3 regions of the Methylophaga sp. F-2 genome follow, and region 2 is predicted to be linked to each of the others. Evidence: predicted binding sites of a transcription regulator. Region 2 holds the regulator's gene; each other region holds the start of a gene.
The links. Region 2 encodes PhoB, which activates phosphate uptake and scavenging genes when phosphate is short. Its sites were predicted from a motif close to GNNTGTCATAAAACTGTCANAT; they were not measured.

Region 1 (10,947 bases), on a different contig from region 2:
TGGCAGTAGAGTAGGCTGAAGAGGATCAATCAGATAATCCGCTGAGAAAGATTTTCTTCTTTACATCTTTGGCATTTTATCAACCAGAAATTCCGGATACCCAAATAAAAAAGGGCGAATAGCCCTTTTTTAATGCCAGTAAACAATTAAGTTTTTCTCACCATTTCATTTGTCACAAAAATGTCATACGCTTCATTCATAATCGTAATATTTTGATATAGCCGCTATTTAGTTCTTTTTCGGTCACTTTATGGAGTTGACAATGACAAGCACAGAACAGGTAAGCAGTCCCCGCAAAAAATTACTCGCCCCAGCCCAGGTTAAACGCTGTAAAACGATAGCTGCTTCCACCAATGACTATAGTGCTCGAGCCAATGTTTTACTTGCTCTCCATAGCGGTGCCAGCCAAATGCAGGCAGCAACACAAACTGGACTGACTATCGGTCAGGTACGTTATTGGGCTGCTCGGTTTCGTCAACTCGGTATGGATGCCTTCCCTTCCAGCTCAAATGAAAATCCAGCCCAAAGTGCTCAAACAGCAGATGCCTTAACTGAAGAAAAACCTAAAAAAGTCAAAAGCAAAGATAAGAAAAAATCAAAAGCCGACAAAACCAAAAATAAAGATAAAAAATCTAAAAAAGATAAGTCCGCTAAAAAAGACAAGAAAAAAGCCAAAGATAAAAAGAAAACTAAAAAATAGTCGCATTTTTCAGTACCGTAATTACTACGGAGAAACAAACTCAGTTGGGCGAAATCTTCGACGTCTGTTTTTCAAAGACGCTGACGATCATAGTATTTGGTTTTCATTATTGATATCACTTGAGCTTGAGCATGCAAATATAAATTGACTGTGAGCGATTTATTGTTCAGCCTGATCCGTCTCTAGCTGAAAATGACCTATATTTAAGAGAGAATAGATAATGAAAAAATACCTTGCTTTAATCCCTCTGCTTTTTCTTGCACAACAGGCGTTTGCTGTAGATGCAGAGCATGAAGAAGCCTACAAAAAACACTACAGTGAGCAACTCCGTCCCATGGTGATCAAAAAGCTCGGTATGGACAGACCCGATCTGAGTGCAGCGGCAATTAAAAGAGAAGCCGATGCTTATGTGCAGAAAATGGCAGGATGTCAGCTGGAAGGCTTAGGCATCTTCCCTGAAAAATATCGCGAAAAAGCGATTATGCCTGTTGCGAAAGGCGGTGATGTCGCACAAGCCACACAAGCCCTGAATGAAGAACTTAAAAAAGATATTGATGCTGGCAAAATTTCTAAAGATGAAGTGATGACCATTATCCAGTCAGCACAACAAACTGTGCAGATTTGTGCAAACTCTTAATAAAAATAACGCGATAGAATAAAAAAGGGCCTTTCGGCCCTTTTTTTATTTATGCAGCAATACCAGAATGTCTTAATAAGGCATCTATTTCAGGCTCGCGGCCACGGAATGCAATAAATAATTCCATCGGTTCTTTTGAACCGCCCTGCTCCAGAATATTATTCAAAAATTCCAGCCCCGTTTCGCGATCAAAAATGCCTTTTTCTTCAAACTTAGAAAATGCATCGGCTGATAATACTTCTGCCCACTTATAGCTGTAATAACCAGCGGCATAACCACCAGCAAAGATATGACCAAAGCTATGAGCAAAGCGATTAAATTTTGGTGGCTGTACCACGGCAACCTGATCGCGTACTTCGGCCAGAATTTTATCCACTTGATTTCCACCTTCTGGATCAAATTCCAGATGCAAACGGAAATCAAAAATAGAGAATTCGAGCTGACGCACCATCATCATCGCTGACTGGAAATTACGCGCCGCAATCATTTTTTCATACAGTTCTTCAGGCAGTTTTTCACCGGTTTCATAATGACCAGAAATGAGATCTAAGGCTTCTCTTTCCCAACACCAGTTTTCCATAAACTGACTAGGTAACTCGACCGCATCCCAAGCCACACCATTAATTCCTGACACACCCGCATAATCAATTTTTGTCAGCATATGATGCAGACCATGACCAAATTCATGGAATAAGGTCGTAACTTCATCATGGGTAAATAAGGCTGGTTTATCACCGACAGGCTCAGAGAAATTACAGGTCAGGAAAGCCACTGGCGTTTGCAGCCCCTTGGCCGTTTTCCGACGCACCAGACATTCATCCATCCAAGCGCCACCACGTTTGTGCTGGCGAGCATATAAATCCAGATAAAACTGACCACGTAAGTTGCCGTTTGATTCGCGAATTTCAAAGAAGCGGACATCTTTATGCCAGGTATCAATATCGGTACGTTCACTGATAACCAAACCATATAGGCGGTTGACGACAGCAAATAACCCACTGACGACTTTATCTTCGGGAAAGTATGGCTTTAACTCTTCTTGAGAAATGCTGTAGCGCTGCTGGCGTAATTTCTCAGCAAAGTAAGTGACATCCCAGGCTTGTAATTCATCCATGCCTGCTGTTTCTTTTGCGAAGACTTTCAGTTCTTCAAATTCTTTAACCGCAATCGGTTTACTACGCTCGGCCAGATCAGTCAGAAAGTCCATGACTTGTTCCGGACTTTGTGCCATTTTTGTTGCCAGTGATCGCTCAGCATGGTTAGCAAAGCCAAGTAAGTTAGCTAAACGATGACGAAGTTTGAGAATATCCGCCATGACCTGCGTATTGTCCCACTGTCCGGCATTCGCTCCCTGGTCAGAGGCTTTGGTCGCAAATGCGGTGTACATTTCTTCGCGGAATTCACGATTATCCGCATAAGACATGACCGGCATATAAGACGGGAAATCCAGTGTAAACACCCAGCCATCAACATTATCACGTTTGGCGAATTGCTCTGCCATGGCAATGGTGGATTCGGGTAATCCAGATAACAATTCTTTATCCGTAACATGCTTTTTCCAACCGTGTGTCGCATCCATCAGATTTTCTTCAAACTTAGCACTCAATTCGGTCAGTTTTTGCGTGATATTTTTATATTCATCGCGATCGGCCTGATTTAGCTCAACCCCGGATAAACGGAAATCCCTGACCGCATTATCAATGACTTTTTTCTGAGCCGTATCGAGTGACTGATAAGCCTCACTCTCAGCCAATTGTTTATATGCGCGATACAGGTCTTCATTCTGACCCAGCTCGGTACCGAACTCACTCAGCATAGGCAAACACGCATTGTAGGCTTTTCTTAACTCATCAGAATTCACCACTGAATTCATGTGACTCACCGGCGACCAGACACGATCAATTGATACATCGATATCTTCCATCGGCTCGACAAGGGTTTCCCATGTCGGATGACTGACTTGAGTGAGTAGTTTATCTACTGCTTGCCGAGCCTGACTGATGGCTTGCGTCACCGCAGGCTCAACATGCTCAGGTTTAATCTCAGAGAAAGGCGGTAATACATAATTTTCTAATAATGGATTGCTCATTGGGCGTCTCAATTTTGGCTGTTGTTTAATGATACGACAATTAATTCAATAAGTTATCGTCATCATTCTGCAACATAACATTCATCATGCTGCAATATTTATTCGATAGTGTGCCCTCAAAATACTAAGGAAACGACACATTATGCAAACACAAGTGAGTCATAAAGAGAAGTTAAAAGTTCGCAGCGTCTGGATTTCTGATATCCATCTGGGATTTCGTGGTTGCAGCGCAGACTTTTTACTGGATTTTTTGCATAAGGTCGAATGCGATTATTTATACCTGGTAGGAGATATTGTTGACGTCTGGGAAATGAAAAAACGTATGTTTTGGCCTCAGGCACATAACAACGTTGTTCGTACCTTATTAGGTAAAGCAAAACATAACACCAAAGTCATCTACGTACCTGGCAATCATGATGAGTTATTGCTTGACTTCAATGGCGCGGTATTCGGTAATATCGAAATTCAAAATGAAATGATTCACACCACGGCGGATGGTAAAAAACTGCTCATTCTGCATGGTGATCAATTCGACAGTGTGGTCAAAATTTCTCCCTTACTGGCAAAATTAGGCGGACGACTCTATGACTATCTGCTGAGAGCGAACCGGCTTGTTAATTATGTTCGCCGTAAAATGGGTTTCTCTTATTGGTCACTGGCAGCATTCTTAAAACATAAAGTGAAAAATGCGGTGCAGTACATCAGTAATTTTGAAGAAGCGGTGGCCCATGAAGCAGCCAAACAAGGAGTTGATGGTGTTGTTTGTGGTCATATTCATCGCGCAGAAATCACCCGTATTAATAATGTCGATTACTTCAACTGTGGTGACTGGGTAGAAAGCTGTACAGCTTTAGTTGAGCACCCTAATGGCAAAATGGAAATTTTGTACTGGGCCGACATCATCGAACAACCGCAAGCCATCGCTCAGGCAGCCTAATGAAAATCGTCATCATCACCGATGCCTGGGAACCCCAGGTAAATGGGGTGGTACGCACCCTGAAGCAGACCCGTAAACATTTAATCGAGCTGGGTCACGATGTTCATCTAATTACCCCTGAACAGTTTAAGACTGTCCCCTGCCCGACTTATCCGAGCATTCCATTATCGTTATTTCCAGGCAGAAAGGTTAGTAAATTACTCGATTCCTATCAGGCTAATGCCGTCCATATTGCTACTGAAGGTCCTCTAGGGATGGCAGCAAGAAGATGGTGTATTAAAAACGATGTGCAATTTACCACCTCTTATCATACGCAGTTCCCTGAATATGTCCGTTTGCGCCTTCCCATTCCATTGAGATGGAGTTATGCCTGGTTTCGACGTTTTCATGGCAAAGCCGTGCATACACTGGTTCCAACAGCCTCTCAAAAGCAACGTCTGATTTCTCATGGTTTCAAGAATGTTGAAGTATGGGGACGAGGTGTGGACACAGATATATTCTCACCTGATAATCCAAAACAGCTTGGTTTAACCGGTCCTGTGTTTATGAATATGGGACGCGTAGCTATTGAGAAAAATATTGAAGCCTTTCTGCAGTTAGACATTGACGGTAATAAGGTGGTGGTGGGTGATGGCCCGGATCTCGAACACCTGCAGCAAAAATATCCTGACGTTACCTTTACTGGAGCTAAATTTGGCAGAGAGCTCGCCTCTTATGTCGCTGCAGCAGATGTCTTTGTTTTCCCAAGTAAGACAGATACTTTCGGTCTGGTATTACTGGAAGCGATGGCCTGCGGAGTTCCCATCGCAGCCTACCCTGTCACAGGACCGGCTGACATCGTACAACAGGGGGTGACCGGATTTCTTGATGACGATCTCACAACAGCTGCGAAAAAAGCCTTAACACTGTCTGCTGACGATTGTATTGAGTATGCAAAAAATCATAGCTGGATGGCCTGTACAAGAGTATTTTCAGACTTCATGTTCAATAATCAGCAGAGCAGTAAACTGGAAGATACCGATATCACAAATCACTCATTTTGGTGTCTTTAAAATCCGTCCTGTTGTTTTTTTGCAACTCAGTTCACATTACCATGTCATAAACGCAACAGATGACTTGCATTGCTATAAGTCCGCGTGCGATTATTTCTCGGGTCGATAAGAATAAAATTTAAAGGATCATAATTCGATGTCTACCCTGAGCTCAGTTTTCAAACTCGGTTTTTTGGCAACAGTATTGCTGCTCACTGGCTGTGCCACAAGCAACAATCCCAAAGACCCTCTTGAGGGATATAACCGTGCAATGTACAAGTTTAACGACACAGTGGATAAAGCCATCCTGAAACCTGTAGCTAAGGGATACGACACGGTAATGCCTGCCCCACTTAGCCAAGGCGTGAGCAACTTTTTTAGTAACCTCAACGACATCACTGTGATTATCAACGATTTATTACAGTTCAAATTTAAACAAGCGGCGAACGATACTGGCCGTTTTGTATTGAATACAACGGTTGGTGTCGCCGGTATTTTTGATGTGGCTAGCCTCAGTGGTAACTACAAAAATAATGAAGATTTTGGTCAAACGTTAGGAGCTTGGGGAGTAGAACCAGGTGCTTATATCGTGCTGCCATTTTTCGGACCAAGAACGGTACGTGACTCATTTGGCCTGGTAGGTGATTACTACACTGATCCTGTGACCTATGTTGAGGGTCCTGGTGCTCGTAATGCATTCCGTGGTGTTCGCATAGTTGATAACCGTGCCAATTTATTAAAAGCTGAAAAAGTACTTGATGAAGCAGCAGCTTCAGATGAATACAGCTATGTAAGAGATGCCTATCTTCAGCATCGAGAATATCTTGTCCATGACGGTCATCCTCCAACTAGTGATGATGATTTTGATTTGTTTGACGAATGATCTAACGACAAGTCGCAAGCGAGTCCTTATAATGATTAGCCGGGTATATCCCGGCTTTTTCATATCTAAAATTAACATTTAATCCACATGGAAGCTCATGACAACTATTCTGTTTATATCAGCCATTATCGCTGGATTCGTGATTTTGATTTGGGGAGCAGATCGATTTGTTGATGGAGCCGCAAACATCGCCACCAATTTTGGTGTATCACCGCTAATCGTTGGTCTTACCATTGTTGGTTTTGGCACATCCGCCCCAGAAATGTTGGTTTCAGCACTGGCTGCTATCGACGGTGCTCCGGCTTTGGGTATTGGTAATGCCATTGGCTCTAACATTACCAATATTGGTCTGGTACTGGCTATCACCTTACTTATTGCCCCTTTGACCGTGCATTCTGACACTTTAAAACGTGAATTTCCCGTCTTATTGTTCGTGATGGCATTGTCATTAGTATTATTACTCGATGGTGAATTGAATAGGATGGACGGCATTATCCTATTCAGCGGATTTATTATTACCTTGGCCGGAATGGCTTGGTTAGCTATCAAAGGGAGTAATAAGCAGGATCCGTTGGAAGCAGAGCTTGAAGCAGAATACGGCACCACTAAAATGACCGGGAAACAGGCGACATTTTATTTTGTGATTGGCCTTATCGCGTTGTTAATCGGATCTAAATCCCTGGTATGGGGTGCAACAGGCATTGCTCACCTGCTTGGCGTCAGTGACTTAATCATTGGTCTGACAGTGGTCGCTATTGGTACCAGCTTACCTGAGCTGGCCGCATCTGTTGTGTCGGCATTGAAAAATGAACATGACATCGCCGTCGGTAACATTCTGGGTTCTAATATATTTAATATTCTCGCGGTATTGGCCATGCCTGGATTGATTGCGCCTTCCCACATTGATCCTATGTTACTTTACAGAGATATTCCTTTCATGATTGGATTATCCGTCGGCCTCTACTGCTTCGCCCGTTTCAGCCAGAATGGGCGAATTGGCCGTGTTGCCGGTGTACTGATGTTAGTCGTTTATGTCACATACAATGGCTTGCTTGTTTATCAAAACACACCAGGATTAAGTTAAACGTGATCGATAAAGAAAAACTCAGCACACTTGCCAAAGCTGTGATTGATACGGAAATTGAGGCTATTCAGGCATTACATGAACGTATCAATGAAGACTTCATGCGTGCCTGTGAGTTTATGCTCAACTGCCAGGGACGCGTAGTCGTCATTGGTATGGGCAAATCGGGTCATATTGGCAGCAAATTAGCTGCGACGCTTGCTAGCACCGGCACTCCCGCGTTTTTTGTTCATCCCGGCGAAGCCAGCCATGGTGATTTGGGGATGATTACCGATAAAGACGTCGTCCTTGCTCTATCCAACTCTGGTGAAACCAGTGAAATTCTGACCATCCTGCCATTGATTAAACGGCTGGGCATTCCATTTATCGCCATGACAGGCAGACCTGAATCGACTTTAGCGACCTGTGCGACAGCGCATATAGATGTGAGTGTTGCGCGAGAAGCCTGCCCACTAGGTCTTGCCCCAACCTCAAGCACCACAGCAGCTTTGGTGATGGGAGATGCCCTGGCAGTAGCTTTACTCGAAACCCGTGGTTTTACTGCTGAAGATTTTGCCCGCTCACACCCGGGCGGCTTGTTAGGCCGTCGTTTATTACTTCGCGTTTCTGACATTATGCATACTGGAGATGCTATCCCCGAAATCAATGAACATGCTCTCATCAGTGAAGCATTGATTGAAATGACCAACAAAGGTCTGGGCATGACGGCAGTGGTCGATGAAAAACAACACATTCTGGGCGTATTCACTGATGGCGACTTACGCCGGGTGTTATCTCAGGAAATAAACATTCATACAGAAAAATTGTCAGACTATATGACGCGGCAGTGTAAAACGGGGACGGCTGAGATGCTGGCCGCCGAAGCATTAGAATTAATGCAGCGGTTTAAAATTAATGCCTTACTGATAGTGGATAAACAGCAGCAATTATGTGGTGCCATTAACATGCACGATCTGCTTCGGGCAGGCGTCGTTTAAGAGAAACTCATGCAAGATATTTTAGAAAAAGCAAAAAAGGTAAAACTCGTCGTATTCGATGTGGACGGTGTGTTAACCAATGGTCAAATCATCATTGGTGATAATGGTGAAGAATACAAAGCCTTCCATTCACGCGACGGACATGGGATGAAACTGTTGCAATATACTGGTGTTGAAATTGCCATTATTACTGGCCGCACCTCCCGTACAGTTGAACATCGAATGCAAAGTTTAGGTATAAAATACGTTTATCAGGGCCAACGAGTAAAACTGCCGGTTTTCCAGCAACTGATAAAAGAACTTAAATTATCGCCGGAACAATGTGCCTATGTTGGCGATGATTGGGTAGACTTATCTATCATGAGTCGTGTTGGACTCGCCATAGCGGTTCAAGATGCTGACCCGATTGTAAAAAAACATGCTCACTTTATTACCACCTCAAAAGGGGGGCACGGTGCTGCTCGTGAAGTGTGTGAGTTGATAATGGAAGGACAGGGAAACCTGCAAGACCAAATTGAACGCCATTTTTAATCTACCTCGTTATCTACGCATCTTATTGCCTCTGGTAGCCATCCTGAGCATCTGGCTCTTATTGTCCGGCGAAAACGAACCTGTTGAAGCTGAAAAGAACGATATTCATCGCAGCAGTGATTACGCAATGACTGATTTTACAATGACGATCATGGATATCAATGGCACGCCGGCCAGGGTTATCAAAGGTAAAGAAATGGCTCATTACCCAGCCGATGACAGTACTGAAATCGTTGATCCCATTGCAGAATTCTTAAAACCGGGTAAAGACTCGTGGGTCATCACCTCAGATCATGGTCACACCCAGGGTGATAACAAAACTATCCTGTTAACAGGAAATGTTATTATCACTAATGAGAATGATCCGGCATTTAAAATGCTGACCGATAAGTTAACTTTAGACACACAATACAATACTGCATATACCGACCATGCTGTCACCATCAAAACCCCAAATGGCGATACTGACTCAGTAGGTTTACATGCAGATATGAATGATGAAACCATTAACCTGCATTCCAGGGTCAAAGGACAATATGATGCACCTGCTAACTAAGTTATTAACGGTATGTTTGATGTTACCAGCAATCAGTTGGGCGTTGCCGAGTGACCGTGAAAAGCCGATTAATATCGAAGCCGACCATGCTCAGATGGATGATCAGGAAGGTGTAACCCAATACAAAGGGGATGCTATCCTCACGCAGGGTACATTAAAAATCACTGGTGATATCATCACGTTTTACTACAATGAAAATAAACAGCTGACCAAGGCTGTCGCAGTAGGGAAACTGGCCACCTATCAACAAGTTCACAAGCCAGGCGAATCACCTGTCAAAGCGAAAGCGATTCGTATGGAATATTATGCAGATAAGCAAAAAATTTATCTGATTGGTGAAGGTCACGTCTGGCAAAATGGTGATGAATTCATCGGTAATCGTATAGAGTATGACATCGCTAAAAATGTTGTCAGTGCTAACTCTGCACCTGTGAATGTGGGTGGCGAAACGCATGATTCAGGTCGTATCCACATGATCATCCAACCCATGACGCAGCAGAAAAAAGCTAAGCCAACCACGCCTAAGCCTAAACCGGTTGACACGCCTGAAGTAGACGCGCCTGCTGAAAAAGCACCCGTTCAAGCTGAAGAAGCCACACCGACAACACCCAAACCTGCTGCTGAAGCACCATTGTCAGTTAAGGAATACCCTGAAGTTATTACCACCAGCCGTTTGAATGTCCGCACAGGTCCAGGAACAGGTTATCAACGTCTGGGCACTCTCGACCAAAATCTTCGTGTGATCGTTTTAAGCCGCCAACAAGGCTGGGCGCAAGTCAGAGGTACGCTCAATGGAGAGACCGTGATTGGTTGGGTGAATGATTATTATCTAGAAGCGATTGACAACTAATGAGTATCCTTTCAGCCCATCAGCTTGCTAAGCAATATGGCGATAGGCAAGTCGTTAAAGATATATCACTGGACGTTAATAGTGGTGAAATTGTAGGTTTGTTGGGCCCTAATGGCGCCGGTAAAACAACCAGCTTTTATATGATTGTTGGCTTAGTGCCCGTTGATCACGGTTATATTTATCTCGATCAACAAGAACTTACCCATTATGCCATCCATGATCGAGCTAAACTGGGCATTGGTTATTTGCCTCAGGAAGCCTCGGTTTTTCGTAAGCTCAGTGTGGAAGATAACCTTTATGGCATCATTGAGACCCGCACTGAACTGAATGATCTCTCCAAACAACAACTACTCGAACAGTTACTAAAAGACTTCCATATTGAACATATCCGTCACTCAAAAGGCATGGCTTTATCAGGGGGTGAACGAAGACGTGTAGAGATTGCCCGTGCACTCGCGATGGATCCTCAATTCATTTTATTAGACGAACCTTTTGCTGGCGTGGACCCGATTTCAGTTCTGGATATTCAAGGCATCATTCAAGAATTGGCAGCACGAGGGATTGGTATATTAATCACTGATCATAACGTCCGTGAAACGCTCAAAGTTTGTCAACGAGCTTATATCTTTAACGAAGGTGAAGTAATTGCCCGTGGAACGCCTGAAGACATTC
Region 2 (10,947 bases):
TGACGCTGCCGTATGGCAAATCCTTTATGCGTTCGCCAAACCGTTCCAGACAGGCTATCGCCCGTTCCTGAGCTTCCAATGAAAGGTAGTGATGTTTATCCAGTCCAGCCCGGAGCTGTACCATTTCCCGAAGTCTGTCGACCACTTGAAAATGGCCATCACGCATTCGGGCGATGATCATGTGAAAGCTGTTAGAGCCGAGGTCCACCGCCGCCAGCACATCATGATTTGTTTCTTCCATAGCACCTGTCAGTTCGTTTTTCGGTTTATTCTGCACTAGCTGGTTGCTGGTGAACAATGTTAAATCATCTTTTCCATAAAAAAAGCCTGGTCTCAAACGCAACCAGGCCCTTTTTAGCCGTGACGAAAATCCTCTTTTTTTATTCAATAAGTTGACCTTTAATCACTTGTTCGGCTTTTTCGATACTCAAATGGCGCACATCTTTACCTTCCACCAGATAAATAATGTGTTCACAAATATTATTAGCATGATCACCAATACGTTCCAATGAGCGCGCAGACCACATCATATCAATCACGCGAGTAACGGCTCGGGTATCTTCCATCATATACGTCATTAACTGACGTAAAATCGCCTCATATTCGGCATCGACTTCACGGTCTTCTTTTGCCACACGTAAAGCCATATCCACATCAAATCGCGCAAAAGCATCCAATGCATCGCGTAACATGCCACGCACATGATTTCCCATGGCTTGCAGCTCTCGGTAATTATGCTTGGGACGATCTTTTTCAGACAGATTCAGTGCCATTCTGGCAATACGCACAGACTCATCACCAATGCGTTCCAAATCGGTAATGGTTTTTAATATGCCGGAGACAAGGCGTAAATCCCCTGCCGTTGGCTGGCGAAGCGCAATAATCTGAATACATTCCTCATCGATACTGACTTCTAATGAATTTACCTCATCGTCGTAAGCAATCACTTCACGAGCAATATCGGCATCACCTTTAATCAGGGCTTCCATCGCGTTATGAACTTGCTGCTCGACTAGACCACCCATCGCTAAAACACGAGAACGGATATCCTGTAATTCATTCTCAAATTGTTGCGAAATATGTTGGGAAGTAGTTGTAACCATATGCGTCTCTCCTCAGCCCGGATTAACCGTAACGGCCGGTAATATAATCTTCTGTTTGTTTTTTACTTGGGTTGGTAAAGAGTTCATCAGTGGCACCAAACTCTATTAATTCGCCCATATACATAAATGCAGTGTAATCAGATACCCGCGCCGCTTGCTGCATATTATGAGTCACGATCACGATCGTATACTTTTCTTTCAGTTCGTAAATCAACTCTTCAATTTTTAATGTAGAGAGTGGATCCAGAGCCGAGGCCGGTTCATCAAGCAGCAAGACTTCGGGTTCGATAGCAATAGCACGGGCTATCACTAGACGTTGCTGCTGACCACCTGACATACCCATCGCTGACTCGTGAAGACGATCTTTGACTTCATCCCATAAGGCGGCACCTTTTAATGATTTTTCAACCACTTTATCTAAAGTAGAACGATCATTGACACCTTGCAGACGCAGACCATACGCCACGTTTTCATAGATAGACTTAGGAAATGGATTGGGTTTTTGAAATACCATTCCGACCTGACGGCGTAAATCCGCCACATTCACGGAGGGTGAATTAATTTCCATCTTATCAAGCAATAATTGACCTTCCATCCTGACAGAGTCAATCAGATCGTTCATACGGTTAAAACAGCGTAATAACGTTGATTTACCACAACCACTTGGGCCGATAAACGCGGTCACTCGATTTTTTGGAATCTGCATATTGATATTGTGCAGAGCCTGTTTATCACCATAAAACAGGTTAAAGTCTTTGACTTGCAGGCACAGCGTTTCATTATCCAGGTTCACACGAGGCCCTCTTTGCATCGACTCAATATCAATGCCTCGCGATACATTTTTCTGTTCTTTGACTGCTTCCATCGTTTAACTCTCACTTGCTTTATAAGTTTCTCGCAGACGATTACGAATACCAATCGCTGCCAGGTTCAGCACAACAATAATCAATACCAATAAAAATGCCGTGGCATAGACCAGCGGTCTGGCGGCTTCAACGTTCGGGCTTTGGAAACCCACATCATAGATATGGAAACCCAGGTGCATAAATTGACGATCCAAATGCAGGTATGGCGCAATATTATCAATCGCTAGTGACGGTGCCAGTTTCACCACCCCAACCATCATCAGCGGCGCCACCTCACCTGCCGCCCTGGCGACAGCCAGAATCAAGCCCGTCATCATCGCCGGTGCGGCCATTGGCAATACTGTTCGCCACAAGGTTTCTGCTTTTGTCGCCCCAAGCGCCAGACTACCTTCACGAATCGCTCTCGGAATACGCGACAAGCCCTCTTCCGTTGCGACAATGACCACCGGCACAGTCAAAATCGCTAAGGTTAGCGAGGCCCATAATAAACCTGGTGAACCAAAGGTAGGGGCTGGTAGTTTGGCCTGGAAGAAAATCTCATCCACGCTACCACCGATGAAATAAACAAAAAAACCAAGACCAAATACACCATAGACGATGGATGGCACACCAGCCAGATTATTGACCGCGATACGAATCAATCGAACCACAGCACCTTGTTTGGCATATTCCTTTAGATAAACAGCTGCAATTACCCCAAACGGCGTGACCAGTACAGACATGATCATCACCATCATGACTGTACCGAAAATCGCCGGGAAAATACCACCTTCCGTGTTTGCTTCACGCGGCTCGCCTGACACAAACTCCCAGGCATTGTGGAAATACTGGCCCAGCTTCTGTAGCGTAGTCATCGCATTCGGTTTATATGCCTGAACGATTTTTGCCATTGGTATTTCGGCTTCACGGCCATCAGAAATCTTGACGGTGATTTGATCGCGATTCAGCTCTGAATATAATTCATCTAACTCTTCACGAATTTTTGCATAACGTGTATTGAGTTGCTTACGTTCCTCTTCAATTTCCAGATACGGTGTCGTGCCTTTTTCAACCTTATCGAGCTCTAATCGACGCTGTTCAATTCGCAGCTCTTCAAGACCATGATTGATCTTGCCGATATCCGACTTTTCGATATCTTTTATCTTGTTATACAAAGCATTACTTCGGGCTAATCGTTGCTGAAATGCATCCCAGGCCTGTTCACCCTCAGCGATAACTTCACCCTGCTGTTTAACATTGACCAGATAACCATAAAAGTTGCCCCATTCACGTCGCTCTATTGATATCAGGCCGTCAGGTTTTTGTGTATCTTCAATCCAGGGATCGTTAATCCAACGAAAATCGAGACCAAAAAAGTCACGATTACCTATCTTTAATAAGGTTCGATTGGCTGTTTCCTGGCCTTCGGGTAAATGCACACCTGATAAAGCCAAACGAGCGGCAGGCACCGTTTCATGATCCACGCGTTCGCCCACCAGCATGATTTTTTCTTCGCCGGGTTCGGCATAGCTCAGCTCAACGATATCAGCAGGCCAGAAATGGCTCAGGCCTCTCACGGCGATCAAACCAATCAAGCCGATGACCATCACCAGACTGATACTGACCGCGCCGGCATTTAACCAAACCCAAGGTTTACCGCTATCAAACCAGATTTTCATTGAAGAACGTTGTTTCATTCTATATTCCTAACTACAGCGAGCTGTATTTATTACGTAAGCGCTGGCGCACAATTTCAGCAACGGTATTCAACACAAATGTCGCTAAGAACAATACCAATGCCGCCAGAAACAATACGCGATAATGCGAACTAGCCACTTCAGCCTCTGGCATCTCTACAGCGATATTGGCGGATAAGGCTCTGAAGCCTTCAAAGATATTGAAATCCATAATCGGTGTATTACCTGTTGCCATCAGTACAATCATCGTCTCACCAACAGCACGGCCCAAACCAATCATCACCGCAGAGAAGATACCTGGGCTCGCCGTCAGCAACACCACTCGCGTCATGGTTTGCCATGGGGTTGCACCTAAAGCTAATGAACCTATCGTCAAATGTTTCGGCACACCAAAAATCGCATCTTCGGTAATAGAGAAAATTGTCGGAATCACCGCAAAGCCCATAACCAATCCGACTACCAGCGAATTACGCTGGTCATAATTAATACCGATATCATTTAAAAATTGCGGCATATTGCCATCAAATAACCACAGCTCAATCGCACCACTGGTCGCCATCGAGACATAACCGACTAACAACACAATTGGAATCAACACCGCCGGCTCCCAGCCATCAGGAATGCGTTCACGCCATGCTTTAGGTAATTTTGTCCAACCCCAGGCAGTCAAAATAATCATCACCGGCAACATAAACAGCAATGTGAACACACCAGGCAAATGGTCTTCGACTAATGGTGCTAACCATAAACCCGCGAGGAAACCTAAAATAACCGTTGGCAAAGCCTCCATAATTTCGATGGTCGGTTTCACAAAGCTACGCATTCTGGGCGACATAAAATAGGCGGTAAAAATTGCGCCCATAATCGCCAGTGGAACAGCTACCAACATCGCGTAGAAGGCCGCTTTGATGGTGCCGAATGTCAGTGGCGTTAAACTAAATTTAGGTTCAAAGTCATTACTGGCTGACGATGACTGCCAGATATATTCAGGCTGATCACGACTTTCATACCAAACTTTTTCCCATAAGGAATGCCAGGAGATGTCCGGATGTTCATTACGAATATCCAGTAACTTCACGTCACCATTATCAGTCATGCTGATAAGACCATTTGCCCTTGGTGAGAGGCCAATAACCGCTTCGCTGTCCACATACGGTTCAACCAATAACGTCCGGTGAGCCGTGGTGTGATAAATCCCCAATTGTCCGGTTTTATCCAGCGTTAAAAAGCCTTTACGGGCTTGCTCTGGTGCAATGGCAATAATCGGGCTGCTCTGAGCATTAAAACTACGCACATTATGTAAGGTGTAGTTATTGTCCTTGTCTCTGACCGGAAACCATTGATCAATCTGACCGTCGCTGCGTCCCACCAGAATAGAAATACCGCCTGTCAGAAATTCAAAGCTCGTAATATTCACGCCTGTGGGTACCGCTTTGATTTTCTGAATTAAACGCGGTTTATCTAGCTGCTGAACATCGTAGTAATAAATAAAGCCCTTATCATCGGCCAGATAAAGCTCACGTTGATCAACATCCAGTTTGACCTGAGTCAGATCACTGACATCCGTTAAGGGGATCTCATGCTTTTCTTCGTTGATGGTAAATTGGGTGTCATCAAGGAAATCCACTTCTTTTTCAAAGCGTTTCAGTATTAGACGCTTATCCTCGGTGTAAGCAATGAATGTTGTTTTATCTTCATAACTCTGAACTGAAAGCAGGCTGATTGACTTGCCTTGATCGTCAATCACAACATGCTTTTCACCTAATGGATAAGTGACTTCTGGCACGATAACGCGTTGTGTTCCGGTTGGATAAGTCACTTTGTATTTTTCTTTAATGACTAATGCGCTGCCATCATTAAAACCATAACTAAATACACCTGTCGTTGCGGCACCAGCACTGACAGTGCTGATGGTTTTCCCCGCCAACGGCAGTGAGGTTTCGGTCATCGTTTTGCCGGTTTTGGCATCAAAAAAACGTACCATGCCGCTAGCTTCGACAGCCATGGCCACCGTGTTGTATTCGTTCAGGGATAAAAAGGCAGGTTGTTTAAAATCGCTGTGATATGTCGCTTCTGTCTTCAGACTTGCCCCTTGAAATAAGGGCATCACCACATAGAGCAGATAAAAGAAAATCAGCACAATAGCCAGGATGACTGAAATACCACCCACTGCCACACCATATTTGGCAATACGATCTTTCACCTCACGCCATGCACGTCTGCGATTTGCTACTTTGGAACCGGGCGCAGGTAATACACTATCTTCGACTGTTTGTTCTTGCATCTAGCAATACCACTTCATTTATTTTTCAGCTTTATTTATTGCTAAACATACTGACTTAGAGTGTTTTTAGCGATAAATTTAGAAAAAACGCCCCGTAAAAACGAGGCGTCTTCCCGATCATGACAAATGCTGTTTTATTGCAGCTTTTGCAGTTCTTTTTCTACAACTGAGTCTGGTAGTGGAATATAACCATCTTTTACTACCACTTTCTGACCCACTTTTGACAGGATCATTTTAATGAATTCACGGTCAATTGGCGCTAATGGTTTGTTAGGCGCTTTGTTGATGTAAACGTACAAGTAACGTGAAAGCGGGTAAGAACCATTCGCTGCATTATCTAATGTTGCAGGAATCATTTTACCGCCCTCTTCTTTAGCTAAAGCAAGTGCTTTAACACCAGACGTTTTATAACCGATACCTGAGTAACCAATACCGTTAAGCGATTTTGTCACACCTTGAACCACTGATGCTGAACCAGGTTGCTCATTTACGCTGTTTTTGTAGTCACCTTTACATAAAGCGTGATCTTTAAAGTAACCATAAGTACCGGAAACAGAGTTACGACCATAAAGTTGGATGTTACCTAAATCCTGACCTAGCTGTTTCCAGTTAGTAATGTCTTCTGGGTAACCACAGGTGCGGGTTGCAGAGAAAATCGCATCCACTTGAGGAATAGTCAGACCATCAATTGGGTTGTCTTTGTGCACATAGACAGCCAAAGCATCGATAGCGACACGAATGGGTGTGGCTTTGTAACCATATTTCGCTTCAAATGCCGCGTCTTCTTTATCTTTCATTTTGCGGCTCATTGGACCAAAGTTAGAAGTACCTTCAGTCAATGCAGGTGGCGCAGTTGAAGAACCTGCAGCCTGAATTTGAATACTCACATTTGGGTATTCACGTTTGAACTCTTCAGCCCACATTGTCATCAAGTTAGCTAATGTGTCTGAACCAACACTCGATAAGCTGCCTGAAATACCGCTCACTTTTTCGTAGTCAGGTAAAGCAGGATCAATATCACCAGCGAATGTCAGCGGCGAGAAAGCCATCGTCATTGCAGCACCTAGCAGAGCAAGGTTTTTCTTGAACATAGTGTTCAACTCCCAAAAATTAAAAGAAAAAAGCAACGTTATTAACGTAAGCGCTAGGTAGTATGAGTTTAGCGTGTGACAAGCATATGAAAAATATATGACAAAGAGATGACAGAGGCATTTTTTCTTTGTTTAACGGGCATTTATACCGGGATTTTCTCCACTGCTGCTGTCTCAGGAAAGCAACATTTAAAACTGCTACCTTTGCCTAACTCGCTAGTGATAATCAGTCTTGCGCCATGTCTTTGCAGCACGTGTTTAACGATCGCTAAGCCCAGCCCTGTGCCGCCAGCATCACTACTACGACCTTTATCAACACGGTAGAAACGTTCCGTCAGCCGATCTAAGTGATGAGCCGCTATACCTTCCCCTTCATCCGTTACTTCAATGCAGACGCCATCATCTGTTTCGCGCCAGCTGAGTGTGACCTTGCAACCCGCAGGAGTATATTTCACCGCATTAAAGACCAGATTAGATATTGCACTTCGTACTTCACCCAAATCACAAATCAACCATTTATCTGTTTCCAGATGGAGACTGAACTGATGCTCATGGTAGTGCTCCAATGCCTTGGCATCCTCAATGATGGAATGCAGCAACTTGTCCACATCCGTTGGAATGCGACGTAATGATTTTTCTCCAGTCTCCAACTGAGATAAGACCAATAAATCCTTAATCATCAAATGCATACGTTCACTTTGCTGACGCATTGCTGGCAGAGCCATTTTCCACTGTTCCGGATCGGTCTCTTCGGTAAACGCTTCCAGATAACCTCGTAAAACGGTTAGAGGTGTTTTTAGTTCATGCGAAACATTAGCAACAAAGTCACGACGCATACGCTGAAGTTTGATGGTCTGGGTAATATCACGGGCAATCAATAAGCGGCCCGAGCCCATGTAGTTCACCAGCTTGACTTCCAGCTGCACATCTTCATTCAGCGGTGATTTGACCGTCGTCGTGCCGCCGAGGTGGATATGATTTTCCAATAAGTGCTGAAAAGCAGGTTCACGAATGAGATTATTGATCCTGACATTGTTATCCCGGGGCCAGCGTACGCCTAATAACTCCCGAGCGGCCTGATTTGCCCAATCCACTTCACCAAACTCACCCAAGACAACGATGCCATCCGGTAAGGCGGCTGTTGCTGATTGAAAGCGTTTAAGGTATCCGGTTAGTTTTCTTTTCCGATTACTATTTTGTTGACGCATCTGCTCAATCTGACGACAGACATCATCAATGACCCCTTCCGCACTGGGAGAGCGACGTTTTTTGGGTTTTTGTAACCAATACCAGAGTTTGTACCAGTTATGCTGAAGCCACAAAGCATAGGCCAAAGTGGCAACAAACATAAATGCCATCATTTGACCAAATAACAGTCCGACAAAACCTGCCAGACTGACTAGTGTCAGTAGCCGCCAATTATCCCATTGCATATTTCAGTTCGCTTAATCGACTGAAAAACGGTATCCAACACCTCGAACGGTCTGGATAAATTGATCATGGCCTGTTGGCTCAAGTGCTTTGCGCAAACGACGTATATGGACATCCACGGTACGTTCTTCAATGTACACGGTATCGCCCCAGACATAATCCAGTAACTGTGAGCGACCATATGCGCGTTCAGGATTTTTCATGAAAAAGTGTAATAAGCGAAACTCGGTAGGCCCTAATTCAACACGCACATCATCAACAGTGACACGATGACTTTTTGTATCCAGCACTAAATTGCCAAACTGGAGTTTCTGAGCATCTTCATTTTCTGGCGGCTGGCAGCGACGTAATACCGCTTTAATACGAGCGATAAGCTCAGGTGGTGAAAAAGGTTTATTGACGTAATCATCAGCCCCAACAGCAAGACCTTTGACCATGTCTTCGCTTTCACCTTTGGCAGTAAGCATGATGACGGGAATATTGGCCAGAAACTCGTTAGCACGCAGACGACGAATAAACTCAATGCCATCAATGCCAGGTAACATCCAGTCGAGTAAAATCATATCGGGTTGGTTATTTTTTAATAAGTCCAAACCAGATTCTGCATCACCAACCGACTCGCAAGTCAGACCGGCCTGTTTCAGGGTGAACGTCAACATATCCCTGATGGCGACATCATCTTCAACCACTAATACGCTTGTAGCCATAAATTCATCCCAGTATTTCTTCAATCATAGTCCAAGTATCTTACCTCTGAATTATGACAATTTCGTAACAACCGTGTTTTTATTACCATTGCAGGCTACTTTATAGACTATCTGAAAAATATAAAGCCACAATTTTCGCTGGAAAATGTGGCTTTATGACAGTTTTATGTCAAAACACATGCCGTTGTTTTAACTCATAATTCCCTTAATCATGTAAAACAATGACGCGGCTAATACTGCGGCAGCAGGGACAGTGATTAACCAGGCTGTAACAATTTTTTTAACAATATCGCGTTTGACGTAAAGACTTTTCTTTTCTTTCTTCAATACTTTTTTGGCTTTTTTGAGCGTGTCTTTTTCACGGTCAATTGAGCTATATAACTGAGTGATGCGCTGGTAATCAGCCGCTGACTTTTGTTTTTTATCGAGCAACATATTCAGCTCACTGCGTAATGCGCTTAATAAACGTTTTTCTTCCTGAATTTCTTGTTTATCTCGCTCAATTTCCTGCTTGAGGCTACTCGACTTATCCATCCATTCTCGCAAGAAACCAACACCAAAAACACCGCCAATGGCAATATGCGTTGAGCTGACCGGCAAACCTAACTGGCTGGCGATAATGACCGTGATAGCGGCTGCCATCGCAATCGAAAATGCACGCATTTGATCCAGTTCAGTAATTTCACCACCCACGGTGCGAATCAAACGGGGACCATAGAGGCCCAGCCCAAGCGCAATACCAAAGGCACCGACAGCCATTACCCAGAAGGGTATGCCCGCTTTGGCATTAATACCGCCAGTCATCACAGCATCATGGATCGCTGCCAGCGGCCCGATTGCATTAGCCACATCATTCGCCCCATGAGCAAAACTCAATAAAGCCGCAGCAAAAATTAATGGGATGGTAAACAGAATATTGATGCTTTCACGATCGTTTTTCAGCTTGGGCAAACGACGGCGCAATGAGGCTTTGACTAAAAAGAAGGAAATAAAAGCGACGATCAAACCAATAGTTGATGCTTGCAACATGCTTGGTTTATCGACGATGTCGACGGTGAACAACCAGTCATTGACCAAGGTTAAGAACTTCGGCCAGATGTGTTTCAGGCCTTTTAAGACCAGATAAGTTACAAAAGCCCATGCCATGATCGATACATACACAGGTACCCATTTCAGCGAGGCGGCTATTTTGTTTTCCTGAAAGATAATGGTTTTTTTGATGGCAAACAAGAAAGCGGCGGCCACCACACCACCAATCACTGGAGAAATTACCCATGAGCCCACTATGGCGCCCATCGTTCCCCAGTTCACAATCTTAAACCCTGCTGCGGCAATACCTGCTCCCATCACACCACCGACAATAGAATGCGTGGTTGAAACAGGTGCGCGAGCAAATGTCGCCATATTTAACCAGAGTGCAGCCGCTAGTAACGCGGCCATCATTGCCCAGATGAAAGTATCACTCTCCTGACCAAAGGCATTGATATCGATGATGCCATTTTTAATCGTGGAAACCACATCGCCACCAGCAATAATGGCGCCGCTGGCCTCAAAAATCATCGCGATGACAATGGCACCAGTCATTGTCAAAGCCTTGGAGCCCACCGCAGGCCCGACATTGTTGGCAACATCATTGGCACCGATATTCATTGCCATATAAGCGCCAAAGACAGTGGCTATTGCCAGAAAGAGATTATTGGGAACGCCGCCACTGGTAACAAAGCTGTAGCCGAGCACGGCCACCATAAAAAAAAGGGCCATGCCGATTCTGGTTAGTTCAGCATGACTC
Region 3 (10,947 bases), on a different contig from region 2:
AGCCAGCTAACGCGACCTCTATCCATTTGAACCATTCAAGAAATAAAAGCCGCTAATATGAGTAAAAAAGATTCTCAAGATATGATTGTAGAGTTCACGCCTCTGGAAAAAATTGAGGCGCTCTATGAAGAGTTACTCGATTGGTATGGTGAGGCAGATAGCAAACAACTCAGAGTAGCGGCCAAGTTTCTGTTGCTGGCTTTAGAGAAGTTTTCTATCCATGGCGGTAATAACTGGCACGAGTTGGTGACAGAATACATTGATATTCTTCGCAAAGATCCCGAGAAATTTCAAAAAATTATCGAAGCTAACCGGGGCGAATTAAAAGAAAAAAAATCTAACACACGCTATCACTAGTCAAGTTTGCAGGAAAGATTGTCTTTTTTGCTCATCTTTCAGCAGTTTGGCAAATTTCCGTGTTTGTTTTGGCAGATAAATAAAATCGTCGACTAATGATTTCTTGCGACGTTTTTTTGTCAGCTCTGCAGGTTCAAAAAAATGTCTGGCATTATCATAAGACAATACAAACGGCTGATATCCTTCTCTCATCAGCACATAGCTCATGATTAATGAACCTGTGCGGTGATTACCTTCCAGAAACAGCTGGGGCTGACTCAATATATTGGTAAACAAGCCAGCTGTGCGTTTCCATATATTGGTATTTTGATGTAAGGCTAGCCAGTCCATGAGCTGGCCGATACCACCATTGCGTGCAGCATAGAAGTGCGCTTTTGTTGCCTCAAATTGATGCTGAGACTCTTCTTTCGATATTGATGAGGTATGGTAGAGGACAATATGATTCAACTCTAACAGCAAATGTGAGTTACCCATAGCGAAAAGTTCTATACCGTTAGCCAGATAAAAATCAATCTTGGCATAGCCTGCGACCAGGTTTTCAATCACTTCATTTGACGGCGGGGTCCTTTTTACCGTGAGTGTATTGTTAATTTGGTCGAAGTTATTCTGCGTATCCAGTAAACGCGATCTGACAGAGCCAATATCCAGTCGAGCAATATTGCTTGTCAGATCGTGCGTTGCATTGTGAACTGCATTAAATGATGATGACCCCATAATAACGGTTTAGCTTAACTAAACTCACCTCGCACATACTGTTTCGTTAACAACTGCTGTGGGTCTTCAAAAATCTTCTTAGTTTCATCCATTTCCACCAGATAACCCGTACGGCCACCTTGTGAAATATCCACACCTAAGAACGCCGTTGTATCAGCCACGCGAGTTGCTTGCTGCATATTGTGCGTGACTAAGGCCACACTGTAATGCTGTTTTAATTCCACCATCAGTTCTTCGATCTGACGCGTAGCAATCGGATCCAGTGCAGAACAAGGTTCATCCATTAATAAAACATCAGGTTCTGTCGCAATGGCTCTGGCAATACACAAACGTTGTTGCTGACCACCTGATAGTGATAAACCGCTATTTTTCAGTTTATCTTTAACGTCATTCCAAATAGCTGCACGTTTAAGTGCTTTGACCACCATCTCTTCTTCATCACCTTTATAACCATTTAATCTCAGACCAAATGCGACATTGTCATAAATGCTCATCGAGAAGGGATTAGGCAACTGAAAGACCATACCGATATAACGTCTTACGATTACAGCATCCACTTTTTTGCTGTAAATATCGTGCTTGTGATATTGGATGTGGCCTTCAAAACGGAATGAGTCGATGAGGTCATTCATCCGGTTCATGCTGCGTAGAACTGTACTCTTACCGCAACCTGAGGGACCAATAAAGCCAGTGACTTTATTTTTCTCAATAGGAATCGTGGTGTCTCTGACCGCTCTGAAATCACCGTAGTAAATGTTTTTTACATGGCAGTCTAAAACAACCGGGCCTTTTGGCTCGTACTTTTTAGCAATGAATTCACCGGTATCGGTTTGCATGTTCATAGATTTTCCTTCCGTTATTCTTTAAATTTCGATCTGCCGACAACGCGGGCCAGAATATTGAAAAACAGCACAAGTAAGACAAGTACCAGTGAGGCTGCCCAAGCTAATTCAAGCTGATTTTCAAATGGCATGCCGGAAAAGTTGTAAATCAGTATGGATAAAGAGGCTGTAGGTTCAGCTAGTTCAGCCATGTAGTAGTTACTAAATAAGGCAGTGAACAGCAAAGGCGCCGATTCACCTGCAGCACCTGCTACAGCCAATATCACACCAGTCAGAATGCCTGGTAAAGCCGTCGGTAGCACGACTTTCAAAATCACTTGAGTACGTGTACAGCCCATGCCAAATGCCGCATCTTTCATTTTTTGTGGCACTTGCTTCATGGCTTCTTCAGCGGCCAATGTGACTGTTGGTAACATCAAAACAGCTAATGCCACACCACCTGCCCAAGCCGAGTATGTACCCGTGGTAATAACAATTACAGCGTAGACAAACACACCCGCTAAAATTGAAGGAAAACCAGTCAATACTTTCGCTAAAAAGCGTGACAATGTTGCGATTTTGCTTGAAGGGTTCAGTATGGATAAATAAAGCGCAGCCATGATACCAATCGGAATGCTGATGGCTGAGGCAATGCCGACCATGGTTAAAGTACCGACAATCGCGTTACCAAAACCACCGCCCATTTCAAACCCGGCTGGTGGTAAGGCGGTAATCGCTTCCATATCCAGTCTTGCGCCACCCTGAACAATCAGCATATAAATCACTGAAAATAAGGGGATGCTGGCGAGTACCGCCAATACCCAGACCATAGAAGTCAGGAAGTAATTTTTTAAGGCTCTCACCTCAAAAAGATTTTTTTCCAGCGCTGGTAATTCAATTCTGGGAGGTAATACTGGCTCTTCCATTTGTAATTGACTCATTTTTTACCCTCAAATTTACGCATGGTGTATTGCTGCACGGCAAGGCCCGCGACATTTACGATGAATGTGATGAGTAATAGAACTAATGCCGCATACATCAATGCCTGGATTTCAATTTGACCCGCTTCAGGGAAGGTTGATGCAAGAAGTGAGGCTAGGGTATTTGCCGGGGCAAACAGCGATAAGTTGATGTTGTTAACGTTACCAATCAACATTGCGAGCGCCATCGTTTCCCCTAAAGCACGTCCAAACCCCAGTACCAGACCAGCCAATATGCCGGACGAGGCGGTAGGTAACATGACTTTTAAGATCACTTCCCATTTTGTTGCACCCATGCCATAAGCCGCTTCTTTCACTTTATAAGGAATGCGACGGAAAGCATCGGCAGATATAGCTGCCACGGTGGGTAGAATCATAATGGCTAAAACCAGGGCGGCGGGTGCGAGACCTGGTCCGCTAAGGTCTGTACCAAATAATGGAAACCAGCCCAATGTCTCATGTAACCACTGCGCGCCGGGTCTGATTAATGGGATAAGCACATAGATACCCCACAAACCGTAAACAACAGAAGGAATAGCAGCTAATAATTCGATGATCGTTCTAAAAATCATTTCGAATTTAGCGTGAACAAAGCTCTGGGTTAAGAAAATAGCAATTGCCACACCTAAAAAGCCACCAAGGAGTAGTGCCAAAAACGAGCTATATAATGTGCCCCAGATTTCTGGCAATACACCAAACACACCTTCATTAGTATCCCAGGTGGTGCCGGTAATAAAACCAAGGCCGTGTGTTTTAATGGCAGGTAATGCCTGTGAGCCTAATTCAAAAATGATATAGGCGACCAAAAGAATAATGGATAAGGCGCAAAAATAAGCAAAAGAACGGAATACAGAGTCTTTTAAATAATCAGTGGTAGATGGTGGTGCAGACAGTGTTTTATCACTGCTTGCCTCTTTAAATGGATCGTAAACCATGTGCGTTCCTATCAATTATTCATTCGTATTTGAAACATGTTTTATGCTGTCTCTAAAACAGAGAAAATGCTGCAAGGTCAAACGTCCTTGCAGCATTTTAATCTGAGTCTTCAACGGCCTGATTACTGAATCATTTTTGCAGCGTTGCGAACTTTCTCAACAACGTTTTCTGGTAATGGGATATAGCCCATAGATTCAGATGATTCTTGACCTTTCGTTACCATGTATTCAATCAAGTCACGCATGGCTTTTGCTTTATCATCGTCTTGATTTTTGTAGACAAGTAACCAAGTGAAAGTAGCGATTGGGTAGGCATCATCACCTGCTGGATCCGTTGCCCATCCGCGTAAGTCTGGCACATCGCTACCTGGCAGAGTTGTTGATGGGAAAGGTGTAGTCGCTAATGCTGCAGCACCACTTTCGCTACCTGCACTCACAAATTTACCTTTTTGGTTTTCAAGAACAGCGGTTGGCATTTTGGTTAGTTTGGCAAAACCATATTCGATATAACCAATTGCACCTGGAGTTTGTTTGATTGTGGCTGTTACACCGTCATTTTTAGGCGCTTTAACAATGGTGCCTGCACTTGGCCAGTTCGGAGATTTAGAACCACCGACTGCTTCTTTGAATTCACTGTTGATCGCTGATAAGTGGTTAGTAAATACAAAGCTAGTACCACTTGAATCAGAACGAACGACGACAGTGATTTTTTCATCAGGCAGTTTCACGCCAGGGTTAGCTGCTTGAATTTTTGGATCATTCCATTTTGTAATTTTACCCATGAAGATTTCAGGATAAACGTCACGAGGCAGTTTCAATTCTTTGATGCCGTCTAAGTTGTATGACAGAACAACTTCACCGGCAGTCATTGGCAATAAAATAGCGCCTTTTTTCACTTGTTCGATTTCGCTGTCTTTCATCGCTGCGTCACTAGCAGCAAAATCAACAGTTTCATTGATAAAGTCTTGGATACCTGCACCACTACCTTTTGATTGATAGTCAATACGCACACCATCAGTTTGTTTGCTGTAGTCCTTGAACCATTTGTTATAAAGTGGAGCAGGGAAGCTGGCACCAGAACCATTTAATTTCAGTTCGGCATGGGCGACAGTTGATGACATAGCACCAACAAGTGCAGTAATAAGAAAGACTGACTTTGCATTTTTTGCAAATAGTTTCATAGAAACTCCTGACTAGTTAATTAAGCAATAAAAATCTTTAACTCGATAAGAGTAACGACCTTAAGTTAAAGATTTATGACAAAAGCAAACTTAGCCAGAAATTTTTATATTGAGATAGAGGGTTAACGCTGAATTCTTAATAAAATTAATAAAGTAGATGCTATTTTAGTAGCCTACATTTTATATATTTCATTTTCTGGAATGCATACCTTTTCATAAAATGAATATAAAAATATGAGGTTAGATTAAAAAGAGCGCCATATATAGGCGCTCTATTACAATATTAGAACGATTTATACGTAACAATCTGTTGCTAAATAGCGAACATCAGAAAGCTGTAGGCAATCCATACAAAACCAATTGTTGTAATAATAAAGCTGAGCGCGGAGAAAATTTTCCAAATAGCTTTATTCCAGAAGTCGGTATCAAAGGCAGCGATGACAAAAATCGTCGGATTGGTAAATCCACCAACAGCAATGCAAAGGCACGCGATCTTTGATAGCTCAATATTGGCGCCTGAAGCTGCACCGTAGAAACCCAAACTAAACAATGCCATAAGCGCATAGTCAACATGCGCTCTTATCATGGTTTTATAATCCACTAAAAAGTCGCCATCAATCCCTTTTATAGGGAACCAGCGAGCAAATGTCATTAACCATGCAGATAAAATCAAGGCTGCAATCATGGCGACAGCACCCAATAACAAAACATTCATTTCTCTCTCCTTATTGTTGGAGAGCGTATTAAAAATGTTTAGATGATATTGAGCAGCTGATAATTACCCCAGATTTTCGGGCAAGTTTCCCAGCATTTGATATGAGAACGTTTGTCACGTCCACAGATAATGAGGAATAGGGTGCTTGAATGTTTTTTGTTTAAAAGTGGCGCGCCTGACAGGAATCGAACCTGTGACCCCCAGCTTCGGAAACTGGTACTCTATCCAACTGAGCTACAGGCGCGTGAAGTTGAGCCGAAGATTATACGGACTTTGCTGACAATCTGCTACGGCTCAAGAGGTGTTTGGCCAAGAGAGTCGTTAACACCCTCTTGGCCGCTCAAAATTAAAAGCGTGGATTAATTTTTTCTAATTTCCAGATATCGTTGTTGTACTCTTCCATGGTTCTGTCGGTAGAGAACATACCACTGTTAGCACTGTTCATAATACTCATTGCTATCCAGCGTTCTTTGTCTTGATAGACTTCCGCTGCACGTTGCTGGGCTTCCACATAGCTATGGAAGTCTGCAACCGTCATCCATGGGTCATTGGGGCTGGTGAAAGCAGCAATAATGTCATCAAAAGCACCTTCTTCACATTGGTTGAAGTGGCCTGATTCTAACAAGTTGACGACGCGTTTCAGATCGGCATCATTATCAATAATAAACCGTGGATTGTAGGTGGGCTTGAGCTCAGTGACTTCGTCTTCAGTCAGACCGAACAGAAAGAAGTTTTCAGCGCCGGCTTCATCACGGATTTCAATATTGGCCCCATCCAGTGTTCCAATAGTCATCGCGCCGTTCATCATAAATTTCATATTGCCTGTACCAGAGGCTTCTTTACCGGCGGTAGAGATCTGTTCTGATAAATCAGCCGCTGGGCAAATCACTTCCATGGCTGAAACTTGATAGTTTGGCAAAAAGACGACTTTTAACAGATCGCCCACATCCGGATCATTATTCACTGTGCTGGCAACATTATTAATCAGTTTGATGATGCGTTTTGCCATGACATAACCCGGTGCTGCTTTGCCACCAAACAGTACACAGCGCGGCGTCATATTTTTGGTATCGCCGCGTTTGATACGGTCATAAAGGTGAATAACATGCAGAATATTAAGTAGCTGACGTTTGTATTCATGAATGCGTTTTACCTGAATATCAAACATAGCTTCAGGATTGAACTCCACGCCACAGCTATCATTTACTAATTTTGCCAAACGTTGTTTATTGGCAAGTTTAGCGGCATGCCATTTCTTTTGGAAAGCCTTGTCATGGGCATAGGCTTCCAGTTTTTTCAGTTCAGTCAGCTGGGTAATCCAGTTATCACCAATGGTGTCTGTGATGAGTTCACTTAAGTCTGGATTACACCAGGCGAGCCAGCGGCGTTGTGTCACACCATTGGTTTTGTTATTGAATTTATGTGGCCAGAGTTCGTAAAAGTCGTGGAATAAGCCTTTTTTCAGTAACTCTGAGTGTAAGGCCGCGACGCCATTGATGGAGAAGCTACCGACGATGGCCAGATGCGCCATGCGAACTTGTTTTTCACCGCCCTCTTCAATGATAGACATGCGTGCAAGGCGCGCTTTGTCTCCAGGCCAACGAGTGGCGACTTCACGAAGAAAGCGTGCATTAATTTCGTAAATAATTTCCAGAATGCGTGGTAACAGACGACCAAACATATTCACCGGCCATCGCTCTAATGCTTCTGGTAACAGGGTATGGTTGGTGTAGGCCATGGTGCTGGAAGTAATTTCCCATGCTTTCTCCCAGCCTAATCCATGTTCATCCATTAATAGACGCATCAGTTCGGCAACAGCCACAGTCGGGTGGGTGTCATTTAATTGGAAACAATTTTTCTCAGCAAAATTATCGAAGGATTCACCATGTGTTGTGACCCAGTAATCGAGGATGTCCTGCAGACTGGCTGAGGCCAAGAAGTACTGTTGGCGCAGACGAAGTTCTTTACCATTCTCACTGGCATCATTGGGGTAAAGCACCATGCTGATATTTTCAGCTTCATTTTTGGCAGCAACCGCTTCGGTATAAGAGCCTGAGTTGAAGTCTTCCAGGTTAAACTCATCGGTGGCACCGGCTTTCCATAAACGCAGCACATTAACTGTGCCATTTTGATAACCGGGAATGGGCAGATCAAAAGGGATAGCCAGTACATCATTTGTGTTGACCCAGTGGACTTTCATATCACCACTGTCGGTAGGGTGATATTCAGTGTGACCGCCAAATTTTACGCGTTGGGTAAATTCCGGACGTTCCAGTTCCCATGGATTACCATCTTGTAACCAGTGATCAGGTTTTTCCACCTGAAAACCGTTTTCGATACGTTGCTGGAACATGCCATATTCATAACGCAGACCATAGCCTGTAACGGGGAGTTGTAAGGTGGCACAACTATCTATAAAACACGCCGCTAATCGACCAAGGCCGCCATTACCAAGACCGGCGTCATGCTCCATTTCGATTAAGTCTTCAAAGTTTAAGTTCAGTTCGTTGAGAGCTTTGGTGGTTTCTTTTTCTAAACCCAGGTTTAGAACCGCATTACCCATGGCTCTGCCCATCAGAAATTCCATTGACAGGTAATAAGCATGTTTACACTGCTTTTCTGCATAGGTGTGCTTGGTATGCTTCATGCGGTTGAACAGCCGGTCTCTTAATGTCAGTGCTAGTGATGAGTAGAGGTAATGACCCGAAGCACAACCTTTATCCTGAGCTAAGTGTGTACCGTAATAACGTTTGAAATCTTTGATAAGAGCATCGCTATTCATCCCTAGCTTTTCGGTGGTGAATAATTCTGGGGCGGGGTTAGCAGTACATGCGTAACGTGGGCTCATAGACAGATCCTTAAATTATTTCAGCGTTTGTTTGGATAGACGGGAGAAAAACCATCCCGATTAGGCATCTTTACCTGAGGTAGTGTGACTTCATTGAGTTCCACATCGTTCTTGAGTATATCATCCTGATTTAAAATATAAGCGCAAAGTGCGTAGATTTCATTACTTGTTAGAGAAAAAGGGGCTGATGGTGGCATCGCACGACGAATATAGTCGTAAAGTGTTGTTGCATAAGGCCAATAACTGTTTACCGTTTTCTCTGGATACTCCTCGGTTAATGAACCGACATCTCCGACCAGAGGCATTGCGCTGGCGCCTATAGCACCAAACCCATGACAGCTTGCACAGTGTTGTTTAAAAAGTTGCTCCCCTTGCTGTGCATTACCATGCCCTGCGGGTAAGTTTTTTCCATCCGGTGTAATAGTGAGGTTCCATGCTGATTGCTGCGATGCTTGTTCAGCCTCTTTGCCCAAAGGCTGAAAGAGTGGCTCGGCGACAAGTGTCGCAGGAAATAGTAAAACAAGGATGAGATATCTATTAAAGATAGATATGGCTAATCTGACCGTCTTCATTAACTTCCCAACTGACAATAGCGTTGTAGTGGAAAAAACTGTTGTCTCCACGTTCGGTGATAAGCGCTTCACGAGTCGGTTGCTGATAACCTGTTTCATCCGTTGCCCTGCTTTGTAATACGGCGTATTGACCTTGCCACTGCCATGGCAGACTAAAGCGGGTGAAGGCTTTATCCAGAATTGGGGCCTGGAGCTCAGCTTCCACCCAGGTTTTACCACCATCAGCTGAGACATCGACTTTGCTGATTTTGCCATTACCCGACCAGGCAAGCCCAGTAACTTGGTAAATACCAGGATTATCCGGCAGTGTCATACCAACTGAAGGGCTGGTAATAAGAGACTTGGCTTGCATGGGAAAACTGAATTGCCTAGCTTTACCGCTAGGTAATAAGTCAGTGTACTGAGCCGTTTCATCACGGGTCATCGCAGGCTCTTCAACTAATGTTAATTGCCTTAGCCATTTCACATTGACGATGCCTTCCCAACCAGGCAGCAGCAACCGGACAGGATAACCATTTTCTGGTCGAAGTCGTTCGCCATTCTGATACAGCGCCAATATTGCATCGTTCATTAGTTTTTCAATAGGAACGCTGACATTGAGTGCGGCACCATCGGCGGCTTCTGCTATCGCCCATTTCGCTCTCGGTTGGACACCACATTCATTTAATAAAAGTTTGAGTGGCACACCGGTCCATTCAGCATTAGAAACAAGTCCGTGCACATAACCTGCAGCAGATTGGATGGGCGAACTACGCCAGCCAGCATTACTATTACCGCCACATTCTATAAAGCAGATTTTTGTGGTTTGTGGATAACGTTTTAAGGCATCAATCGAAAAGGTTAAAGGGGTATCGACTAAACCGTCTATCATGATTTCATGTGTCGATGGATTGATATCAGGCACACCATTATGATGACGTTCATAATGCAGGCCGTTAGGAGTAATGGTGCCTTGTAACTCTTCTAAAGGTGTCCAGGAGACACCGTTGCCAGGCACATTGGGGTTGGCCGATATCCAGCGAATGATATCTTTTTCGTAAACAGAAGGCTGCCCATAATTACTAAAGTTAGCGCCTGGTTTTAGCATCGACTCAGGCAGTATCTGCTGGAGTTCAGTTAATGATGACTGCGCTTTAACGGGTAAACTAAAGCCAAGAAAAACACTACTTAAAGCCGTGCCTTGAAGAAACTGACGTCGGCTTTTAAGTCGTTGTTTGCTCATGGCGAATAAGATCTAGTCAACAGTAGGGGGGATCGCATCATCAGTGACTTCAAACCAGTCATCTAGCTTTTGAATAGCTTCCTCTTTACCAGATTTGTTGAGCGAGGAAAAAAGCTGCACAGAAGCTTTTAATGACAGTTTTTGCAATTCATTTCTTACAGATAATAAGCTTTGTTTACCGGCACCTTTTTTGAGTTTGTCAGACTTAGTCAGCAGTATATGAACCGGTAAATCCGCCTGATTAGCCCAGGTGAGCATTTGTATATCAAATGGCTTCAATGGATGACGAATATCCATCATTAGCATCATTCCCCGCAAACACTGACGTGTTTCTAGATATTGAGCCAAAGTATGCTGCCATTTTAACTTCATTTTTTCAGGGACTTTGGCATAGCCATAGCCGGGAAGATCGACTAAAGCTCGCTGATCATCAAAGCTGAAGAAGTTGATCATTTGTGTGCGACCTGGCGTTTTACTTGTCCTTGCTAGCGCGCTGATGCCTGTTATGCAATTGATTGCACTGGATTTTCCGGCATTTGACCTGCCGGCAAACGCAACCTCATACCCACTATCTTCCGGTAGCTGGGACAGCTCGGTGGCAC

Region 1: AC13DA_RS06260 (UDP-2,3-diacylglucosamine diphosphatase) is a predicted target of PhoB. The motif match lies at 3,481-3,502, and genes of this name have one in related genera.
Region 3: pstS (phosphate ABC transporter substrate-binding protein PstS) is a predicted target of PhoB. The motif match lies at 5,051-5,072, and genes of this name have one in related genera.

What each region holds. Positions count from the first base shown of each region.
Region 1 covers NZ_JBSXOF010000017.1:34-10,980, forward strand. Annotated here, with positions in the region: gene AC13DA_RS06245 (helix-turn-helix domain-containing protein) at 263-700, shown strand; gene AC13DA_RS06250 (hypothetical protein) at 921-1,337, shown strand; gene prlC (oligopeptidase A) at 1,387-3,426, opposite strand; gene AC13DA_RS06260 (UDP-2,3-diacylglucosamine diphosphatase) at 3,569-4,363, shown strand; gene AC13DA_RS06265 (glycosyltransferase family 4 protein) at 4,363-5,415, shown strand; gene AC13DA_RS06270 (MlaA family lipoprotein) at 5,552-6,277, shown strand; gene AC13DA_RS06275 (calcium/sodium antiporter) at 6,375-7,361, shown strand; gene AC13DA_RS06280 (KpsF/GutQ family sugar-phosphate isomerase) at 7,364-8,338, shown strand; gene kdsC (3-deoxy-manno-octulosonate-8-phosphatase KdsC) at 8,348-8,869, shown strand; gene lptC (LPS export ABC transporter periplasmic protein LptC) at 8,853-9,425, shown strand; gene lptA (lipopolysaccharide transport periplasmic protein LptA) at 9,409-10,275, shown strand; gene lptB (LPS export ABC transporter ATP-binding protein) at 10,275-10,947, shown strand, end outside.
Region 2 covers NZ_JBSXOF010000021.1:95,078-106,024, forward strand. Annotated here, with positions in the region: gene ppx (exopolyphosphatase) at 1-277, opposite strand, end outside; gene phoU (phosphate signaling complex protein PhoU) at 381-1,103, opposite strand; gene pstB (phosphate ABC transporter ATP-binding protein PstB) at 1,126-1,968, opposite strand; gene pstA (phosphate ABC transporter permease PstA) at 1,972-3,645, opposite strand; gene AC13DA_RS15070 (ABC transporter permease subunit) at 3,659-5,929, opposite strand; gene AC13DA_RS15075 (PstS family phosphate ABC transporter substrate-binding protein) at 6,064-7,020, opposite strand; gene phoR (phosphate regulon sensor histidine kinase PhoR) at 7,164-8,453, opposite strand; gene phoB (phosphate regulon transcriptional regulator PhoB) at 8,466-9,158, opposite strand; gene AC13DA_RS15090 (inorganic phosphate transporter) at 9,348-10,947, opposite strand, start outside.
Region 3 covers NZ_JBSXOF010000017.1:50,628-61,574, reverse strand. Annotated here, with positions in the region: gene AC13DA_RS06565 (hypothetical protein) at 58-357, shown strand; gene AC13DA_RS06560 (hypothetical protein) at 358-1,071, opposite strand; gene pstB (phosphate ABC transporter ATP-binding protein PstB) at 1,086-1,913, opposite strand; gene pstA (phosphate ABC transporter permease PstA) at 1,928-2,833, opposite strand; gene pstC (phosphate ABC transporter permease subunit PstC) at 2,830-3,807, opposite strand; gene pstS (phosphate ABC transporter substrate-binding protein PstS) at 3,930-4,988, opposite strand; gene AC13DA_RS06535 (hypothetical protein) at 5,302-5,703, opposite strand; tRNA gene AC13DA_RS06530 (tRNA-Arg) at 5,871-5,947, opposite strand; gene AC13DA_RS06525 (glycogen/starch/alpha-glucan phosphorylase) at 6,050-8,551, opposite strand; gene AC13DA_RS06520 (c-type cytochrome) at 8,572-9,123, opposite strand; gene soxC (sulfite dehydrogenase) at 9,089-10,345, opposite strand; gene yihA (ribosome biogenesis GTP-binding protein YihA/YsxC) at 10,358-10,947, opposite strand, start outside.